DNA from 3 places in the Alicycliphilus soli genome. Region 3 is predicted to be linked to each of the others. Evidence: riboswitches for the same ligand, from Rfam matches in the RefSeq annotation. Region 3 holds a riboswitch; each other region holds the start of a gene.
The links. A riboswitch is a leader RNA that binds a small molecule or an ion and turns the genes downstream of it on or off. The one in region 3 is predicted to bind cobalamin.
Positions count from the first base shown of each region.

Region 1: another riboswitch for cobalamin. It lies ahead of ABUE11_RS12600 (TonB-dependent receptor); the one in region 3 lies ahead of ABUE11_RS17585 (ABC transporter substrate-binding protein).
Region 2: another riboswitch for cobalamin. It lies ahead of bluB (5,6-dimethylbenzimidazole synthase); the one in region 3 lies ahead of ABUE11_RS17585 (ABC transporter substrate-binding protein).

Region 1 is NZ_CP160388.1:2,640,514-2,646,512, reverse strand. Features, by position in the region: gene ABUE11_RS12610 (cell division protein ZapA) at 22-384, opposite strand; gene ABUE11_RS12605 (DUF904 domain-containing protein) at 381-602, opposite strand; cobalamin riboswitch at 638-888, shown strand; gene ABUE11_RS12600 (TonB-dependent receptor) at 971-2,851, shown strand; gene ABUE11_RS12595 (cobyrinate a,c-diamide synthase) at 2,860-4,182, shown strand; gene ABUE11_RS12590 (bifunctional adenosylcobinamide kinase/adenosylcobinamide-phosphate guanylyltransferase) at 4,179-4,826, shown strand; gene ABUE11_RS12585 (helical backbone metal receptor) at 4,823-5,725, shown strand; gene ABUE11_RS12580 (iron ABC transporter permease) at 5,722-5,999, shown strand, end outside.
Region 2 is NZ_CP160388.1:1,119,905-1,125,903, reverse strand. Features, by position in the region: gene cobT (nicotinate-nucleotide--dimethylbenzimidazole phosphoribosyltransferase) at 1-331, opposite strand, end outside; gene bluB (5,6-dimethylbenzimidazole synthase) at 420-1,181, opposite strand; cobalamin riboswitch at 1,226-1,417, opposite strand; gene ABUE11_RS05325 (cobyric acid synthase) at 1,443-2,927, opposite strand; gene ABUE11_RS05320 (aminotransferase class I/II-fold pyridoxal phosphate-dependent enzyme) at 2,924-3,931, opposite strand; gene cbiB (adenosylcobinamide-phosphate synthase CbiB) at 3,924-4,898, opposite strand; gene ABUE11_RS05310 (GspH/FimT family pseudopilin) at 5,119-5,622, shown strand; gene pilV (type IV pilus modification protein PilV) at 5,628-5,999, shown strand, end outside.
Region 3 is NZ_CP160388.1:3,737,750-3,743,748, reverse strand. Features, by position in the region: gene cobN (cobaltochelatase subunit CobN) at 1-1,344, shown strand, start outside; gene ABUE11_RS17600 (ATP-binding protein) at 1,341-2,510, shown strand; gene ABUE11_RS17595 (VWA domain-containing protein) at 2,555-3,244, shown strand; gene ABUE11_RS17590 (GNAT family N-acetyltransferase) at 3,318-3,647, opposite strand; cobalamin riboswitch at 3,759-3,939, shown strand; gene ABUE11_RS17585 (ABC transporter substrate-binding protein) at 4,061-5,068, shown strand; gene ABUE11_RS17580 (iron ABC transporter permease) at 5,065-5,999, shown strand, end outside.

The DNA of each region.
Region 1 (5,999 bases), 1.1 Mb from region 3:
CCGCCTGCCGGCATGGCCTGGTTACAGCGGGCTGGTGTCTTCGCCGAGAGCCTCGTCGAGGCGCAGAAGCAGCTGTTGCACGCGCGCGTCCTGTTCAGCCGGCAATGCCGAGTCGGGGGCATCGGCAGCGTCGGCCGCCTCGGGCATTGCAGGCCTTTGACTGGCAGCGGCCAGGTCGGCGGCTTCGCGGTCTGCGATCTCGAACGCCAGGTTGAGGGCCGCCAGCACGGCGATGCGTTCACGCGCGCGCACCTTGCCGGCGTCGCGAATGCGGGTCATGGCCGTGTCCACGCGTTCCACCGCCTCGAGCAGGCGTGATTCCTGGCCCTCGGGGCAGGCCAGCAGGTAGCTTTGCTGCAGGATCTGAACCTCGAGCTGCTTCATGGCGCGTCCTTGGTCGGATTGTTTTCGGGCAGGCGTTCGAGCAGCGCATCGATTCTCGAGCGCGCCGCACCGAGACGGGATTTGAGCGAGTCGCGCTCCTGGGTCAGCGTGGCCACCTGCTCGGCCAGCAGGGCGTTGGTGCGCTCCAGTTCGGCGTGGCGCAGCAGCAGGCGCTCGACGCGCTGCGCAATCAGATCGATGGGGTGGGGTGTGGCCATAGAACCGCGCATTGTAGGGTGACAGTGGGTTTACCCGTAAAATCGATGTCGTTGGTGCTCGCTGCCGTGGTTCACGCGGCCGCAGTTCAACGGGAAGCAGGGAGGGGCCTTCGCCACGAAGCACACCCCCAGCCTGCGCTGCCCCCGCAACGGTCAGCGGATGAGCCGTCCTGTCTCGGCTCCGCTTTCACATTCTCATGCCACTGGGTGCCTTGAACAAGTGCCTGGGAAGGCCGTGAAAGCTGTCCCGCCAGCCCGGATACCGGCCAACAAGGTGGTTTCGCCAGCCCTTTTGCCAGGGCGGTGTGACCGTGATGCCCAGGTGCCGACGGGGAGGTCGGCTGTGGCGATATTCCCGTTTTTCCCACATGAAGAAGATCCGTTCGTCCAAAGTGCGCAGCACCGCACTGGCCACCCATGTGCGCGTGACCGCGCTGACCCTGGCGCTGGGCGCCGCCTGGCCGGTCATGGCCCAGACCCTGGTGGCGCAGGCCGCCACCGAGCAGCAACTGCGCGAGACCGTGGTAACCGCCACGCGCGTGGCCCAGCCGCTGTCTGACCTGGTGTCCGACGTCTCCATCGTCGACCGCGAAACCATCGAGGCCAGCGGCGCCACCGGCGTCATCGACGTGATCGCGCGCCTGCCCGGCGTGCAGATCTCGCGCAACGGTGGCCAGGGCAGCAGCGGCAGCGTCTACCTGCGCGGAGCCGAGTCGCGCTTCACGGCCGTGTATCTCGATGGCGTGCGCCTGGACTCCCAGTCCACGGGCGGCGTGGTCTGGGAGCAGATTCCGCTGTCGCAGATCGACCGCATCGAGGTCGTGCGCGGCCCTGCGGCCGCCGTCTACGGCTCCGACGCCATTGGCGGCGTGATCCAGTTGTTTACCAAGAAGGGTGAGGGCGCCCCTGCACCGTACGTGGGCGTGGGCCTGGGCAACCAGGGCACGCGCACCGTGCAGGCCGGCGTGAGCGGCGGCAGCGGCATGGTGGACTATTCGCTCGGCCTGTCGCACGAGCGCGCCGATGGCTTCAGCACGCGCGTGGGCGCGGCCTACAACCCGGACGACGACGGCTATCGCCGCAGCACGGCCAATGCAAAGGTGGGCCTGCAGATCAACAAGACCCACCGCATCGAGGGCACATTGCTGGCCAGCAATCTCAACTCGCAGTACGACGGCAGCCTGACCGCCGACGACCGCAACCACCACCAGCTGCGCACTGGTGGCCTGGCTTGGCTGGCCCAGTGGAGCGATGTGTACAAGACGCGAGTGCAGGTCACGCAGTCGGACAGCAAGTACAGCACCACGCCCAACTTCTACATGACCGAGACCACGCTGCGCAACTACCTGCTGCAGAACGAGTGGCGCCTGGGTGCCCACCTGTTCACCGCGGCGCTGGAGCGTCGTGAGGACGAGCTGCACAACCCTGCCACGGCCTTCGTGGGAGACCTCCAACGTGACCGCTCGCAGAACGCCCTGGCTCTGGGCTATGGGCTGAACCAGGGTGCGCACGCGCTGCAGGCCAACCTGCGCTATGACGACGACAGCGAGTTCGGCGGCAAGGGCACGGGCAGCCTGTCCTATGGCTACGCGATCACGCCGCAGTGGCGCATCACGGCCGCGGGCGGCACGTCGTTCCGCGCGCCCACGCTCTACCAGCGCTTCAGCGAGTACGGTGCGCCCGGCCTGCAGCCCGAGAAGGGCCGCAACATCGAGATCGGCACGCGCTGGAGCCAGGGCGCGAGCAGCGTGGGCCTGGTGGCCTACCGCAACCGCGTGACCAACCTCATCAACTTCGGCGCCGCTGGCAGCTGCGCATCGGCCTTTGGCTGCTACGAAAACGTGGGCCGCGCCGAATACAAGGGCGTGACGCTGTCGGCCACGCACCGCATCGCCGGCGTGTCGCTGCATGGCTCCATGGACTGGCAGAACCCGCGTGACCTGGACAGCGGCAGGCAGCTCGCGCGCCGCGCCAAGCGCTACGCCACGCTGGGCGCCGACACCATGGTTGCGGGCTGGACGCTGGGCGCCGAGCTCTACGCCTCGGCACGCCGCTACGACAACGCCGCCAACACCAACGTGCTCGGCGGTTACACCACGGTCAACCTCTACACCTCCAAGCGTCTGGGCCGCGACGTGACGCTGCTCGCACGCGTGGACAACCTCGCCGACAGGGACTACCAGACCGCACGCACCTACGCCACGGGTGGGCGCACGGTTTATGTCGGTCTGAAGTGGGCGCCGCGTTAAGGTCCGCCATGCACCGCTGCCCCGCCTTGATCACCGCCGCCTGCGCCTCCGGCCAGGGCAAGACCACCGTTACCGCGGCGCTTGCGCGCCTGCACGCCCGGCAGGGCCGGCGCGTGCGCGTGTTCAAGTGCGGGCCGGACTATCTGGACCCCTACTGGCACCAGCTCGCCAGCGGCGCGCCCGTGCAGCAGCTCGACCTGTGGATGACGGGCGCCGAGGACTGCGCCGCGCGCCTGTACGCCGCGGCGGGCGATGCCGACCTGCTGCTCATCGAGGGCGTGATGGGCCTATTCGACGGCGCGGACAGCGTGGCCGACCTGGCCGCGCGCTTTGGTGTGCCGGTGCTCGCCGTCGTCGATGCCTGGGCCATGGGCGGTACGCTGGGCGCCATTGCGCATGGCCTCAAGACCTTCCGTCCCGGCCTGCCCTGGGCGGGGGTGTTGGCCAACCGCGTGGCCGGCGCGCACCACGCGCAGCTGCTGAAGGATGGTCTGCGCGACGGCGCGGACTGGCTGGGCGCGCTGCCGCGCCTGGCGGGCGAGGGCGGCGGGCCGCTCCTGCCCGAGCGCCATCTGGGCCTGGTGGCCGCGCACGAGCTGCCCGACGCCATTGCGCGCCTGGACGCCGCGGCCGACGCGCTCGCCGCCACGCCGCTCGGCCAGATGGACGCGAGGGCGCTCGAGCGCTTTGCCGTGGACTTCGCGCCGCAGCCCGAGGCCGCCGTGCCGCCGCTGCTGGCCGGGCGCACCGTGGCCGTGGCGCGCGATGCGGCCTTTGCCTTCATCTACCCGGCCAACCTACGGACGCTGACGGCGCTCGGCGCGCGCCTGGCGTTCTTCTCGCCGCTCGCGGGCGAGCGCCTGCCCGACTGCGATGCACTGTGGCTGCCCGGGGGCTACCCGGAGCTGCACGCCGAGCGGCTGGCCGACAACCGCGGCCTGCAGCAGGACCTGCACGCCCACGCGGCCGCGGGCAAGCCCATCTGGGCCGAGTGCGGCGGCATGATGGCGCTGGCCGAGACCATCGACCTGCCGGACGGCCGCCGGCTGCCCCTGTGGGGCCTGCTGCCCGGGCGCGTCACGCAGCAGCAGCGCCTGGCGGGCCTGGGCCCGCAGCAACTGACCCTGCCCCAGGGCGTGTTGCGCGGCCACACCTTTCACTATTCGCGCTTCGACAGTCCCGCGCCCGTGGCCACGCGCACGGCGCGGCGCGGGCAGGCCGTGACGCCCGATGCGGGCGAGGCCGTCTACCGCCAGGGCAGCCTGCGGGCCAGCTACTTCCACGCCTGGTTTGCGTCCAGCCCGGCGGCCACCGCGAGTCTGTTCCTATGACCCCCATTGCCCGCAGCGAGCTCATCCTGGGCGGCCAGAAGAGCGGCAAGTCGCGCCGCGCCGAGATGCTCGCGCGCGAGTGGCTCGCGCAATCGCCCGCGCACCGCGCCGTGCTCATCGCCACGGGCCAGGCCTGGGACGATGAGATGCGCCAGCGCATCGCGCGCCACCAGCGCGAGCGTGCCGAGCGCGTGCCCGGCATGCTGACGCTGGAAGAGCCGCGCGACCTGGCTGGCGTGCTCGCGCGCGTGAGCAGCCCGCAGGCGCTGGTGGTGGTTGACTGCCTGACGTTGTGGCTTACCAACTGGCTCATGCCGGCCGCGCAGGATGTGCACCCTCTCCCCCCGGGAGAGGGCAGGGGTGAGGGCAGGCCCACCATCGCTGGGCGTACGGAATATGAGCCCAATCGGCCTCCAGCGCCCGACTGGCAAGCGCAGGCAGCTCTATTTTTGGAAGCAATCCGCCAGTCCAGCGGGCCCGTCGTGCTCGTGGGCAACGAGATCGGCCTCGGCGTCATCCCCCTGGGGCGCGAGGTGCGCGCCTTTGTCGATGCACTGGGCGGCCTCAACCAACAGGTGGCCGCCGCCTGCGAGCGCGTCACACTCATGGCCGCGGGCCTGCCCCTGACATTGAAAACGCCATGAAGCCCACACCCGTCAAACGCATCCTCCTCGTCGTCGCCGTGCTGCTCGCGCTGCTGCTGCTCATGTGGGGTACGGCGCAGGCCCAGGGCGTGCAGGTCACCGACGACCGCGGCCGCCGGGTGGAGCTGCCGCGCGCACCCCAGCGCATCGTGAGTCTGCTGCCCTCGCTGGCTGAGACGGTATGCGCGCTCGACGCCTGCGCGCGCCTGGTCGGCGTGGACCGCTACACCAACTGGCCCGACAGCGTGAAGCAGTTGCCCAAGGTGGGCGGCGGGCTGGATCCGAACATCGAGGCCGTCGTCGCGCTGCGCCCGGACGTGGTGCTCATGGGCACCTCCTCGCGTGCGGCCGACCGTCTGGTGGCGCTGGGCATTCCCGTGGTGGCGCTCGAGCCCAAGACCCATGCCGACGTGCGGCGTGTGATGGGCAAGATCGGCCAGCTGCTGGCCGTGGCCGATGCCGATCGCGTCTGGCGCGCCATCGATGCGGGCGTGTCCGCCGCCGCCCAGTCCCTGCCGCCCACCGCGCGCGGCCAGCGCGTGTACTTCGAGGTCAGCCCCGGGCCCTTTGGCGCGGGCGAGGCCTCGTTCATCGGCGAGACGCTCACGCGCCTGGGGGCGCGCAACATCCTGCCCGCGCGGCTCGGGCCCTTCCCCAAGCTCAACCCCGAATATGTGGTGCGTGCCGACCCGGACCTGATCATGGTTGGCGCCCGCAGCGCCCAGGGACTGCTCGCGCGCCCCGGCTGGGACCGGCTGCGCGCGCTGCGCCAGGGCCGGCTGTGCCAGTTCACGGCCGAGCAGTCCGACGTGCTGATCCGCCCCGGCCCCCGCATGGCCGAGGCCGCGCGCCTCATGGCCGCCTGCCTGCAGGGCAAGGCCCCCGGAGTCGCGCAATGAAGAAAAATGGGGTCAGATTCCAATTGGGCGACGGCGCTCGCTCAGAACCGGCCGAGTCGCAAGCCGAAAATTGGAGTCTGACCCCAATAAATGCGCGCTGGCTCGGCCTGGGCCTGGCGCTGCTGGGCCTGGTGCTGGTGCTGCTGGGGCTGGCCGTGGGCAGCACCGGGCTGGAGAGCCTGCGCCCGCTCTGGGCGGGCGAGGGCGACGAGGCCGCCATGGCGCGCCAGATCGTCTGGGACATCCGCCTGCCGCGCACCCTGGGCGCCTGGGC
Region 2 (5,999 bases), 1.2 Mb from region 3:
GCTGGCGTGCCAGCACGCTCACGGCAGCGCCGCCGGCGAGGAAGTTCTCCACCATCTGCCAGGTCACGTCGCTTGGGTAGGCGGACACGCCCCGCGCCGCCAGGCCATGGTCGGCCGCGCAGACCAGCACCTGCGGCGCGCGCAGCACGGGGGTGTCGGTGCCCAGGATCTGGCCCAGGCGCAATGCGAGCGCCTCCAGGCGCCCGAGTGCGCCCAGCGGCTTGGTCTTGTGGTCCAGCCGGTGCTGCAGGGCGACCGTGAGCTGCGGGTCTGCGAGGTCGGCAATCGGAGGCAGCGTGAAGGACGTAGAGGTAGTCGATGGGGTGGTCATGGATGTTGCAACTATGGACAAAGAAAGCGCGGCCCGCGCACGGGCCTGCGCATCGATGAAAGCAGGTGGAATGGGTGGGCTCGGCGTCTCACACCGCGCCGGCGCGCCGGCTGCGCTGCGCCGCGGCCTGGTCGCGCCGCAGGTGCTCGACGAGCGGCTGCCGGTCGTCGCGCCGGCCCCACTGCTCGAAGTACACCAGCTCTTCCATGGGCAGGCGCGGCAGCCAGCCGGCGGTCTCGAGCTCGGGCCGGTCGTGAAAATGGCTCACATAGCCCACGCACAGGTAGGCGATGGGGGTGATGTTCCTGGGGATGGCCAGCGCCTGCTGCAGGTCGGCCTGGTGAAAGATGCTGACCCAGCCCACGCCCAGCCCCTCGGCGCGCGCGGCCAGCCACAGGTTCTGCACGGCGCAGACGCTGCTGTACAGGTCCATGGTCTTCATGTGGGTGCGCCCCAGCACCACGGGCCCGGTGCGCTCGCGGTCGCAGGTGATGCAGATGCCGACGGGCGCCTCCAGAATGCCCTCGAGCTTGAGGCGCTGGTACATGGCGCGTTTTTCGTCCTGGAACATGTCGGCGGCCTCGGCATGGGCCCTGGCGAAGGCGTCGTGCACGCGGCGCTTGGCGTCCTGCGCGCGCACCACGAGGAAGTTCCAGGGCTGCATGAAGCCCACCGAGGGCGCATGGTGCGCGGCGGTGAGGATGCGGCTCAGCACCTCGTCGGGCACGGGCGTGGGCAGAAACTGCCCGCGCACGTCACGGCGCGAAAAAATGGCGTGGTAGACGGCGTCGCGGGCCTCGGGTGTAAAGGCGTGCGCGCCTGGCGTGGCTTGCGCCTCGTCGGTATTCATGGCAGTCCCCTGTGCGTGAATAGATCGCACGCTGCCCGGCCTTGCAGCGCGTTGAACGTTCAGGCCGGTCTTCTGGCTCGGACTCCACTGGCCCCCGCGCCTTCCCGGCCTTGGCGGCCAGTGGCATCGAGCGGGGGTCATCCTCCTTACAGCGTTGGGCACGCGGCGGACTTGCACCGCCTTCCCGATTCTCCCCCGGCCTTGCGACCACGGGCACCTGAGGGCGCGGATGATAGCAACCGCGGCAGGCGCCCCACGCAATCAATGCGCGGCCAGGGCGTCCAGCACCCCGGGCGCAAAGTGCCGCGCGATGCAGCCGGCCAGGCCATCGAGCGCGGCGTCCAGCGTGGGCGCGCCGGCGCCAAACAGCGCGCGCAGCACGGCCGCATCCTCGAACATGCCGTGCAGGTACAGGCCGAGCACGTTGCCGCCCTGGTTCTGCCAGGCCAGGCCGGGGATCAGCTCGCGCGCCACGTCGCCCTTGGCGGCCATGGCCGGGTGCTGTGCGGTCTGGCCGTGGTGGATCTCGTAGCCCTGCACGGCCACGCCCGCCAGCGCCTGCCAGGCGCCCTGCGCGGCGCCAAAGCGCGCCTGCGTCAGGCGCACGGTCTTGGTGGCCTCGAAGCTCGTGACCAGCGGCAGCAGGCCCAGGCCCGGACCGTTGCCGTCCACGCCCTGGGTGTCGATCAGCGCCTCGCCCAGCATCTGCAGGCCGCCGCAGACGCCCAGCACGCGGCCGCCGCGCGCGGCATGCTGGGCGATGGCGGCATCGAGCCCCTGGGCACGCAGCCAGGCCAGGTCCGCGGCCGTGGCCTTGCTGCCGGGCAGGATGATCCAGTCGGCGCCCTCCAGCTCGGCCGGGCTGCGCGCCCAGGCCAGGTGCACGCCGGGCAGGTTCTTGAGCGGCTGGAACTCGTCGAGATTGCTGATGCGCGGATAGGCCACCACGGCGATGCGCGTGTGGATGGCGCCCTGCCCGGTGCTGCGGGCGTCAAAAACACCATCTTCTTCCGGCAGGCCATGGTTCCATTGCATGGGGATGGTGGCGACCACGGGCACGCCCGTCTTTTCCTTCAGCATCTCGGGCGCGGGGGCCAGCAGCGCCGCATCGCCACGGAACTTGTTGAGCACAAAGCCCGCGATCAGCGCGCGATCCTCCTCCGGCAGCAGCGCCCAGGTGCCGTACAGATGGGCAAAGGCGCCGCCGCGGTCGATGTCGGCCGCGAGCAGACAGCGCGCCTGGACGTGGCGCGCCACGCGCATGTTCACCACGTCGCTCTGCATCAGGTTGATCTCGGCCGGCGAGCCCGCGCCCTCGATGACGACCACGTCGTTCTCGGCGCGCAGCGCGTCGAGCGCCGCCGCAATCTGCGGCCACACCTGCTGGCTGCGGCCGCGCCAGGGCATGGCGGACAGCGACTCGCTGACCTGCCCGAGCAGCACCACCTGGCTGCGGGTGTCGGCCTCGGGCTTGAGCAAGAGCGGGTTCATGCGCACATCGGGGGTGGCGCGCGCGGCCAGGGCCTGGAAGTACTGGGCACTGCCGATCTCGCCCTGCCCGCCCGCGGGTGTGGCCACCACGCGCGCGTTGTTGCTCATGTTCTGCGCCTTGAAGGGCGCGACCTTCAGACCCTGGTTGGCGTAGTGGCGGCACAGTGCCGTGGCCAGCCAGCTCTTGCCCGCGCCGCTGCTCGTGCCCAGCACCATGACGCAGCGCGCCGGGCCGGGGAATGTCTTGTTCGTCATGAGGTGGATTGTCGCCAATCGAGCGCCAGCGCCCGCTGCGCCGCAGGCGCCAGCACGCCCAGGCGCACATGGCCGGCCAGGCCGAACGAGGCGCAGTCGCGCAGCTTGATGCCGCGCGCGCGCAGCGCGTGGAGCGCCGCGCCCAGGTCGTCCACCGGCGGGCGCGCGGTGAAGAAGTTGGCCAGGCTGCCCGGCAGCACGGCCCAGCCCAGATCGGCGCACAGGCGCAGCTGGGCCGCCTTCCAGTCGCGCAGCGTGGCGAGCGACTGCGCCAGCCAGGCCTGCGTGTCGCCCTGCGTCCAGGCCGTGAGCAGGGCCACGCCGTCCGCGCCCAGCGGCCAGGACGGCGCCAGCGCCCGCACGGCCGCCACCGCGCCGCTGGCCACCGCGGCGGCCGGGGCAATGGCATAGGCCGCGCGCACTCCGGTGAGGCCCAGGGCCTTGTTGGGCGACCAGAGCTCCCAGGCATCGTCGGGCGGCACCGTCGTCAGGCCATCAAGGCGCAGCGGCGCATAGGCGCAGTCCAGTACGCGCAGGCTGCCGGCCGGGCCGGCGCGCCGCGCCCACAGGGCCAGGGCCGGGTCGGGTGTGCCCAGGGGGCTTGCGGGCTCGCAGGCCCAATGCAGCGCGGGCAACCCTGTGGCCGGGGGCGTATTGCCCAGCATCAGCCCCCAGGCGTCGGCGGCACGCGCGTAGTCGCCATAGCCATGGGCGGGCACGACGGCATGGCGCAGGCCGGCGCGCGCCGCGTACACCGTGATGCGGTGGATGAACTCGCTGGCGCTGGCCGCCATCACGATGCGCGCGGCATCCACACGATGCCGGGCGGCCAGCCGCGCGCGCAGTTCGGTATAGGCCGGGTCGGGGTAGCGGCTGCGGTCGGCGCGCGCCAGGGCGTCCAGCGCCTGCGGGCAGGGGCCGCAGGCATTGGCGTTGGTGGAAAAGTCGTGGCGCGGCACGCCCAGGGCGTCCGGGCCGCCGTGCAGCGGGGCTTGGTCAGGCATGGGTGCGCACTATAGCTATCAATACAAGAGCTGTCAGCGCGCATGAGACAAGCGCTGCAACCGATTTTGACGCCAATTTCACGGCACGCCGCGTATCCACGGCCTGCGCCGCCCGTCCCGCGGCGTTGAGCGCATACACCCCGGGCTTGGCCAGGCGCACGCCCAGCGCCAGCGCCATGGCGCCCATGGGCCAGCCGCCGTTGGGCGATGGCGTGACCCGCGCCTGCGCCCTCAAAGCGCCCAGGCGCACGCCGCCGCCGGCCACCAGCCACAACAAGAGCGCCGTGAGCCGCGCGGGCAGCCACGACAGCACATCGTCGGCCCGCGCCGCCCATTTGCCCGCCCATTGCCAATAGCGCCCGCCGCGCATGCCAGGGTAGCCCCACATGGCGTCTGCGGTATTGGCAAAGCGGTACAGCGCCGCGCCCGGCAGACCCAGCAGCACAAACCAGAACAGCGGCGCGATCACCGAGTCGGAAAGGTTCTCGGCCAGGGATTCGATGGCGCTCTCACGCACGGCCGTGGCATCGAGCGGCTGCACATCGCGGCTCACCAGCCAGGCCAGGCGCGCGCGGCCGGCGGCCAGCGACTCGCCCAGCGCCGCCTCCACCGCCAGCACCTCACCCGCCAGCATGCGCCAGGCCAGCAGGGGCTTGAGCAGCAGGCCCAGCGCCAGCGCCGCGCCCCAGGCCGGCAGATGGGCCAGCGCCGCCCATTGCAGCATCGCAGCCGCAATAAAAACAATAGCTGACAGCGCGCACCAGGCAAGCGCTGCAAGCCAAAAAGACCATAAATCGCGCCCTGTGGGCTGTGCGGGCGCCAGGCGCTGCCCGCAGGCCCCCAGGGCCCAGCCCATCCACACCACGGGGTGCAGCCGCGCGGGCGGCTCACCCCACCAGCGGTCAATGGCCAGGGCCAGCAGCAGGGCGGCGGCGGGTATGGCGGCTTCAAACATCCAGATCGACATGGGGCGAGCCTACCGCGCCGGCGCGGCTGCGACGCCCGCAAGCAACACCTCGCACCGCTCGTCGGGATCGGCACACCGCTCGTCCACCTCGGAGGTTTCAAAGTGCAACGACACAAATAGCATCACAAACATGCAATCGTTGCGTTCAAGTTACTCTTCGAAAACACACCGGCAGCCCGCGCCAGGTTCGCGCATGCGGGGCTTCACGGCGATTGAGCTGATGGTGACCATCGCCATCCTCGCGGTTCTCGCTGCGCTGGCTGCCCCCAGCTTTACGCCACTCATCGAGCGCTGGCGGGTGCGTCAGGCGGTCGAGGCCCTGGAATCGACAATCCATCTCGCCCGCTCCGAGGCCATCAAGCGCGGCGGCAATGTCGTCATTGAGAAGCTCTCCAACAACGGCAGTTGCACAACCGCGAGCGGCTCAAACGATTGGGGCTGCGGCTGGGAGGTGCTGGCCTGCAGCAGCATCAATGCCAGCGGCAACTGCGTCAGCCCCACGACACTGCAGCGCTTTGACACACCGGCGAACCTGAAGGTCACCCGCACCAGCGGCGGCAAGAACATCAAGCTCAACCGCTGGGGCCTGGTCGATGGCACCTGGATCGGCGTGAGCATCGTTCCGAAAGACAAGTCCATTTCCGATGCGGCTGCCAGAGGTGTGTGCGTCAGCTCCGGCGGGCGCATTCGCGTCATTTCCGATCCTCCATGCACATCCGGTTGAGTCCTATGCGCTTTGCCAAATCCTTGCATCACCAGAGCGGCATCACGCTGATCGAGTCGCTGGTTGCCATCGTCGTGGCAGCCCTGGGCATCCTGGGCATCCTGGGCGTGCAGATGCGCACCCTGACCGATACACAAACCACCGTGCGCCGCGCACAGGCGATTCGTCTGATCGAAGACCTTGGCGAGCGCATGAAGGCCCACCCCAACGCCCTTCTGACCCTGGGCAGCTACGCCAGCGCCTGGACAACGCCCTCCACGCCTGCACCGACCCCTTCCGTCAACTGCGCAACCACGGCATGCAGCAGCACGCAGCTAACGACCTACGACGTGGCCCAATGGCTCGGCACCGTCCAGCGCACCCTGCCTCTGGGAGAT
Region 3 (5,999 bases):
GCGCTCGACGCCTGCGGCCGCGAGGAGCTGCGCCAGTTCTCGCGCGCGCTGCAGGGCCGCTTCGTGCCGCCCGGGCCCAGCGGCTCGCCCTCGCGCGGGCGCTGCGACACCCTGCCCACGGGGCGCAACTTCTACACCGTCGACACCCGCGCCATCCCCACGCAGACCGCCTGGGCGCTGGGTCAGCAGGCCGCGCAAAGGCTGCTCGAGCGCTATCTGCAGGAGCACGGCGAGTATCCGGCCGCCATCGGCATCTCCGTCTGGGGCACGGCCACCATGCGCACGGGCGGCGACGACATCGCCCAGGCCTTTGCGCTGATCGGCGTGCGCCCCAGGTGGGCGCCGGGCAGCCAGCGCGTGGTGGACTTCGAGGTCATCCCGCGCGTGGGCCTGCACCGTCCGCGGGTCGATGTGACGCTGCGCATCAGCGGCTTCTTTCGCGACGCATTCCCCGGCGTGGTGCAGATGTTCGACGCCGCCGTGCGCGCCGTGGCCGCGCAGGAAGAGGATGCCGAGGACAACCCCATCCGCGCGCGCGTGCTGCGTGACACCGCGCAATGGCGGCAGCAGGGCATGGACGAGGCCGAGGCGCAGGAGCAGGCGCTGTGGCGCGTGTTCGGCGCGCCCGCGGGCAGCTACGGCGCGAGCATGCACGAGCTGCTGCGCTCGGGCCAGTGGAGCGATGCCGGCGACTTCGCGCGCCACTATCTGCAATGGGGCGCGTTTGCCTACGGCCAGCAGGCCGACGGCGTGCCGGCGCGCCAGGCGCTGGAGCGGCGCCTGCAGGCATTGGACGTGGTGCTGCAGAACCAGGACAGCCGCGAGCACGACCTGCTCGACTCCAGCGAGTACTACCAGCACCAGGGCGGCATGGTGGCCGCCGTGCGCCACCTGGGCACACTTATCGGGAAGGCCGAGCCCGCCGTCTACCACGGCGACCATGGCAACCCGCAGTCGGCGAAGATCCGTTCGCTGGCCGAGGAGATCGGCCGCGTGGTGCGCGCGCGCGTGACCAACCCCAAGTGGATTGCGGGCGCCATGCGCCACGGCTACAAGGGCGCGTTCGAGATGGCGGCCACGGTGGACTATCTGTTCGGCTTCGACGCCACCACGCAGCTCGTGTCCGACACGCATTACGCGCTCGTGACCGAGGCCTATGTGCAGGACGAGGCCGTGCGCAGCTTCCTGCGCCAGCACAATCCGCAGGCGCTCGCCGACATCGTGGGCCGCCTGCTCGAAGCCATCGAGCGCGGCATGTGGGCGCAGCCCGGTGAGCTGCACGAGGCGCTGCTGGCCCAGATGCTGGCGCAGGAGGAATTCATGGAAGGACGGGTGCAGCGATGACACCGACATTCCCGCTATCGGCGATCCAGGGCCAGCCGCAGCTCGTGCAGGCGCTGCTGCTGGCCGCCACCGAGCCGGCGCTCGGCGGCGTGCTCATCCAGGGCCCGCGCGGCACGGCCAAGTCCACGGCGGCGCGCGCGCTGGCCGATGTGCTGGCGCCGGCGCCGTTCGTCACGCTGCCGCTGGGCGCGTCGCTCGAGCATGTGGTGGGCAGCCTGGACCTGTCGAAGGCGCTGGCCGGCGGCGAAGTGGCGTTTGCGCCCGGCATGCTGGCCAAGGCCCATGGCGGCGTGCTCTATGTCGACGAGATCAACCTGCTGCCCGACGCCATCGTCGATGTGCTGCTCGACGTGGCCGCCTCGGGCGTCAACCATGTGGAGCGCGACGGCATCTCGCACCGCCACGCGGCGCGCTTCGTGCTGATCGGCACCATGAACCCGGAGGAGGGCGTGCTGCGCCCGCAGCTGCTCGACCGCCTGGGCCTGTGCGTGCAGCTGGCCAACGCGCAGGATCCGCAGCTGCGCAGCGCCATCGTCAAGGCGCGGCTGCGCTATGAGCTCGACCCCGCGGGCTTTCTGCAGGCCCATGCGGCCGAGCAGGCGCGCCTGGCCGAGCGCCTGAGCCAGGCACGGGCACGCTGCGCCGACGCGCTCGCACTGCCCTGGAGCGACGCCGTGCACGATGCCGTGGCGCGCCAGTGCATCGCGGCGCATGTGGACGGCCTGCGCGCCGACCTGGTGATGCTGCGCGCCGCGCGCGCGCTCGCCGCCTGGGAGGGCAGCGCGGCCATCACCCCCGACCATGTGGCCCGCGTGGCGCCGCTGGTGTTGCTGCACCGCGCGGCGCAGGGCCTGCAGGAGCAGCGGGAGCCGCAGGGGCAGGGGCGGGAACAGCCCGACCATGCCACGCCCACTGCGCCCCAGGTAGCGCCTGTGTCCCCGTCATCCCACGATGGCGCGAAGGACGCGGGGCCGGGCAGCGCGGGCGCTGCCGCTGCCGCGCCGGAGCCCGGTGGCGACGGCCTGGAGCAGCCACCGGCCGGCTGGGGGCAGCCCCGGCACATGGCCGCCGCGCCGGTCTCTGCGCGAGAGGCCGACGCCCTGGCCCTTGTGGCGCTGGAGGCCCTGGCCGCAAAAAAAGCCCGCGCCCCCGGCCAGCCGCGCTAGCGCCCACGGCATACCGCCCCGGCCGGGGGCAGGCGGCGGCGCCCATGGGTGGCGCCGCACTCGCCAGCCATGCGCAGCCCGTGGGCCAGCGCCTGCCGGGCGCCGTGCTCGATTGGCCTGCCACGCTGCGCGCGGGGCGCCTGCGCCCGCTGGCACTCGAGCATCTGCGCTGGCGCCAGGGCCGGGGCCAGGCCCAGGCGCTGCATGTGTTTGTGCTCGACTGCTCGGCCTCCATGCTGGCCAGCGGCGCCTTTGCCCAGGCCAAGGGCCTGCTGCTGCAATGGCTGCGCTGGGCCTATCTGCAGCGCACGCCCGTGGCCCTGCTGTGCTTTGGCGCCGGCCAGGTGCAATGGCGCCTGCCGCCGCGGCGCGCGCCGCGCTGCAATGCCGCGCTGATCGAGCCCCTGCATGGCGGCGGCGGCACGCCGCTGGCGCAGGCCGTGCACGAGGCCTGGGCGCTGCTCGCCCGGCGCCCCGAGGAGCGCAGGATCCTGTGGCTGCTGAGCGACTTTCGCAGCACCGACGTGCTGGCCCTGGCCCGCCGGACGCCGCCGCAGGGCCTGTCCCATGTGCTGGTCGATGGTGAGCAGCCGGCCCATGCCGGGCAGCGCGCCTTCGGCGGCGCGCTGCGCCTGGCGCGCGCCTGGGACGCCTGCGCACATGTCACGCTGCGGCAGGCCGGTCCATATGCGTGGTCTGCCACAGCGGATCGTCATCCACGCACAGCAGCCTGAAACCCATGCGCTGCCAGAAGGTGATGGCCCCGGGCAGGAAAGGATGGGTGTGCAGGTACAGCGTGTGCACGCCCTACTGCGCCGCCCAGGCCTGGAGCTGGTGAAACAGAGCCTGGGCCAGACCCTGGCGGCGCAGCTCGGGCACGACGAACAGACGCACCACCTCGACCACGCCGCGCGCGTCGTAGTGCAAATGGGCAAAGCGATGGTCATAGGGGCGGCAGGCAATGCTGCCGACCACGCGGCCATCGGCGTCGCGGGCCGCCAGCATGCAGCCGGGTGCGCTGCCGTAGTTCTGCGCGAACCGCTCGAGGTCGGGCGGCATGGCTTCCTGGTCCATGCGGGTGCCGAACATGGCGGCGCGCGCCCGCAGCAAGAAGCCGAGCAGTTCGGCATCGAGCATGTCGACGCCCTCGATGGAGAAGCGGGAAAAATCCCCGCTAGCGCAATTGTGGAGTTGGTGCATCAGGGTTTTGACGGATATGGTCGTTCTCGGTTACATTGCCGGCGCTTTGGCTCCGCAAGGAAGGCGGGTGGCATTCGGCCATCGGCCCAGGGAATCCAGGAAATGGAACTGCCCCCGCAACTGTAGGCAATGAGCAGGCTTCGGCAAACCACTGGAAGGCGTTTCCGGGAAGGTGAGGCGCTGCGATGAATTGCCAGTCAGGAGACCTGCCCGAGCGCTTCTTCATTCATTGCCGGCGGGGTGCCCGGGAGGTGAACGGCTTCCCCTGCCTTGCGTGAATAGCACATCGGCGTGGGAGCCCGCCGCTCTCTTGTCAGCACAGCACCGGCGCTTTCCGGAAAGAGACTGTGATGATGCTCCGACACCTTGCCGCAACGGCCGCCCTGGCGCTGACCATGGCGGCCCAGGCCACCGAATACCCGCTGACCGTGCACAACTGCGGCCATGCGCAGACCTTCAGGCAGGCGCCGGCCTCGGCGGTCACGATCGGCCAGGCGGGCACCGAGATGCTGTACGCGCTGGGCCTGGGCGACAAGGTAGTGGGCACGGCGCTGTGGTTCAACGCCGTGCAACCCCGGTTCAAGGCCATCAATGACAAGGTGCCGCGCCTGGCGGACAACGACCCCAGCTTCGAGGCCGTGATCGGCAAGCGTCCGCAGCTGCTGGTGTCGCAGTTCGAGTGGATGGTGGGCAAGGAGGGCGTGGTCGGCACGCGCGAGCAGTTCCACGACCTGGGCATTGCCACCTATGCCATGCCCTCGGACTGCGAGGGCAAGAACAACCTGAGCGGCGCGGACGGCACACGCACCGCCGTCTACGACGTGCAGTCGTTGTACAAGAGCGTGCGCCAGCTCGCGCAGATCTTCGACGTGCAGGACCGCGGCGAGGCCCTGGTCAAGGACCTGGTGGAGCGCCAGGCCCAGGCGGTCGCCAAGGTCCGGGCCACGGGCCTCAAGGACGTGAGCGCGGCGCTGTGGTTCTCCAGCGCCGATCTGGCCATCGACCCCTACATGGCCGGCGCCAAGGGCGTGGCGGGCACCATGATGCGCACCCTGGGCCTGCGCAACGTCGTGACCTCGGCCGAGGAATGGCCCACCGTAGGCTGGGAGACGCTGGCCAAGGCCAACCCCTCGGTGCTGATCATCGCGCGCATGGACCGTCGCCGCTTCCCCGCGGACGACTATCAGAAGAAGCTGCAGTTCCTGCAGTCCGACCCGGTGACCCGCCACATGGACGCGGTCAAGCACAACCGCATCGTCATCGTCGATGCCGACGCGCTGCAGGGCTCGATCCGCATGGTCGATGGCATGGAGCAGATCGCCGACGCGGTGCTCAAGCTTCAGGGCGGCGCCCGGTGAGCTGCGGCCCCGCACCCGGCAGCAACAGGCCGCTGCGGCTCGCGTGGCGCATAGGTGTGCGCACGGCGCTCGCCGTGGCGCTGCTGCTGGTGGCCGTGGTGCTGGGCATTGCCATCGGCGAGACGCCGATACCGGTGCGCATGGTCTACGAGGTGCTGGCCAACAAGCTCGCGGGTGCGGGCCATGACATCGACCCGATCAACCAGGGCATTGTCTGGAACTACCGCCTGCCACGCGCGCTGGTGGCGGCCAGCTGTGGGGCGGGCCTGGCGCTGTCGGGCGTGGTGCTGCAGTCGCTGTTGCGCAATGCGCTGGCCGAGCCCTATCTGCTGGGCATCTCGGCCGGCGCATCGACGGGCGCGGTGCTGGTCAGCGTCGCCGGCCTGGGCGCGGGTGCGCTGTCCATGACCACGGGTGCCTTCGTGGGGGCGCTGTGCGCGTTCGCGCTCGTGGCCCTGCTCGCGCATGCCGCGGGCGGCGGCGGGCTGCGCAACAGCGGGCAGATCGTGCTGGCGGGGATTGCGGGGTCGCAGCTGTTCAATGCCCTGACCTCGCTGATCATCACCAAGTCGGGCAGCGCCGAGCAGGCGCGCGGCATCATGTTCTGGCTGCTGGGCAACCTCAGTGGCGTGCGCTGGCCCGACACGGCCCTGGCGGCGGGCGTGGCCTGCGCGGCGCTGATCGTCTGCCTGTGGCACACGCGTGCGCTCGATGCCTTCATCTTCGGCACCGAGTCGGCCCTGGCCATGGGCGTGCCCGTGCGGCGCGTGCAGCTCGTCATGCTGCTGACGGCCGCACTGGCCACGGCCGTGATGGTGTCCATCGTCGGCGCCATCGGTTTTGTCGGCCTGGTCATTCCCCATGCGGCGCGTTTTCTGGTGGGGGTGCGCCACCAGCGGCTGCTGCCCGTCAGTGCGCTCATCGGTGCGGT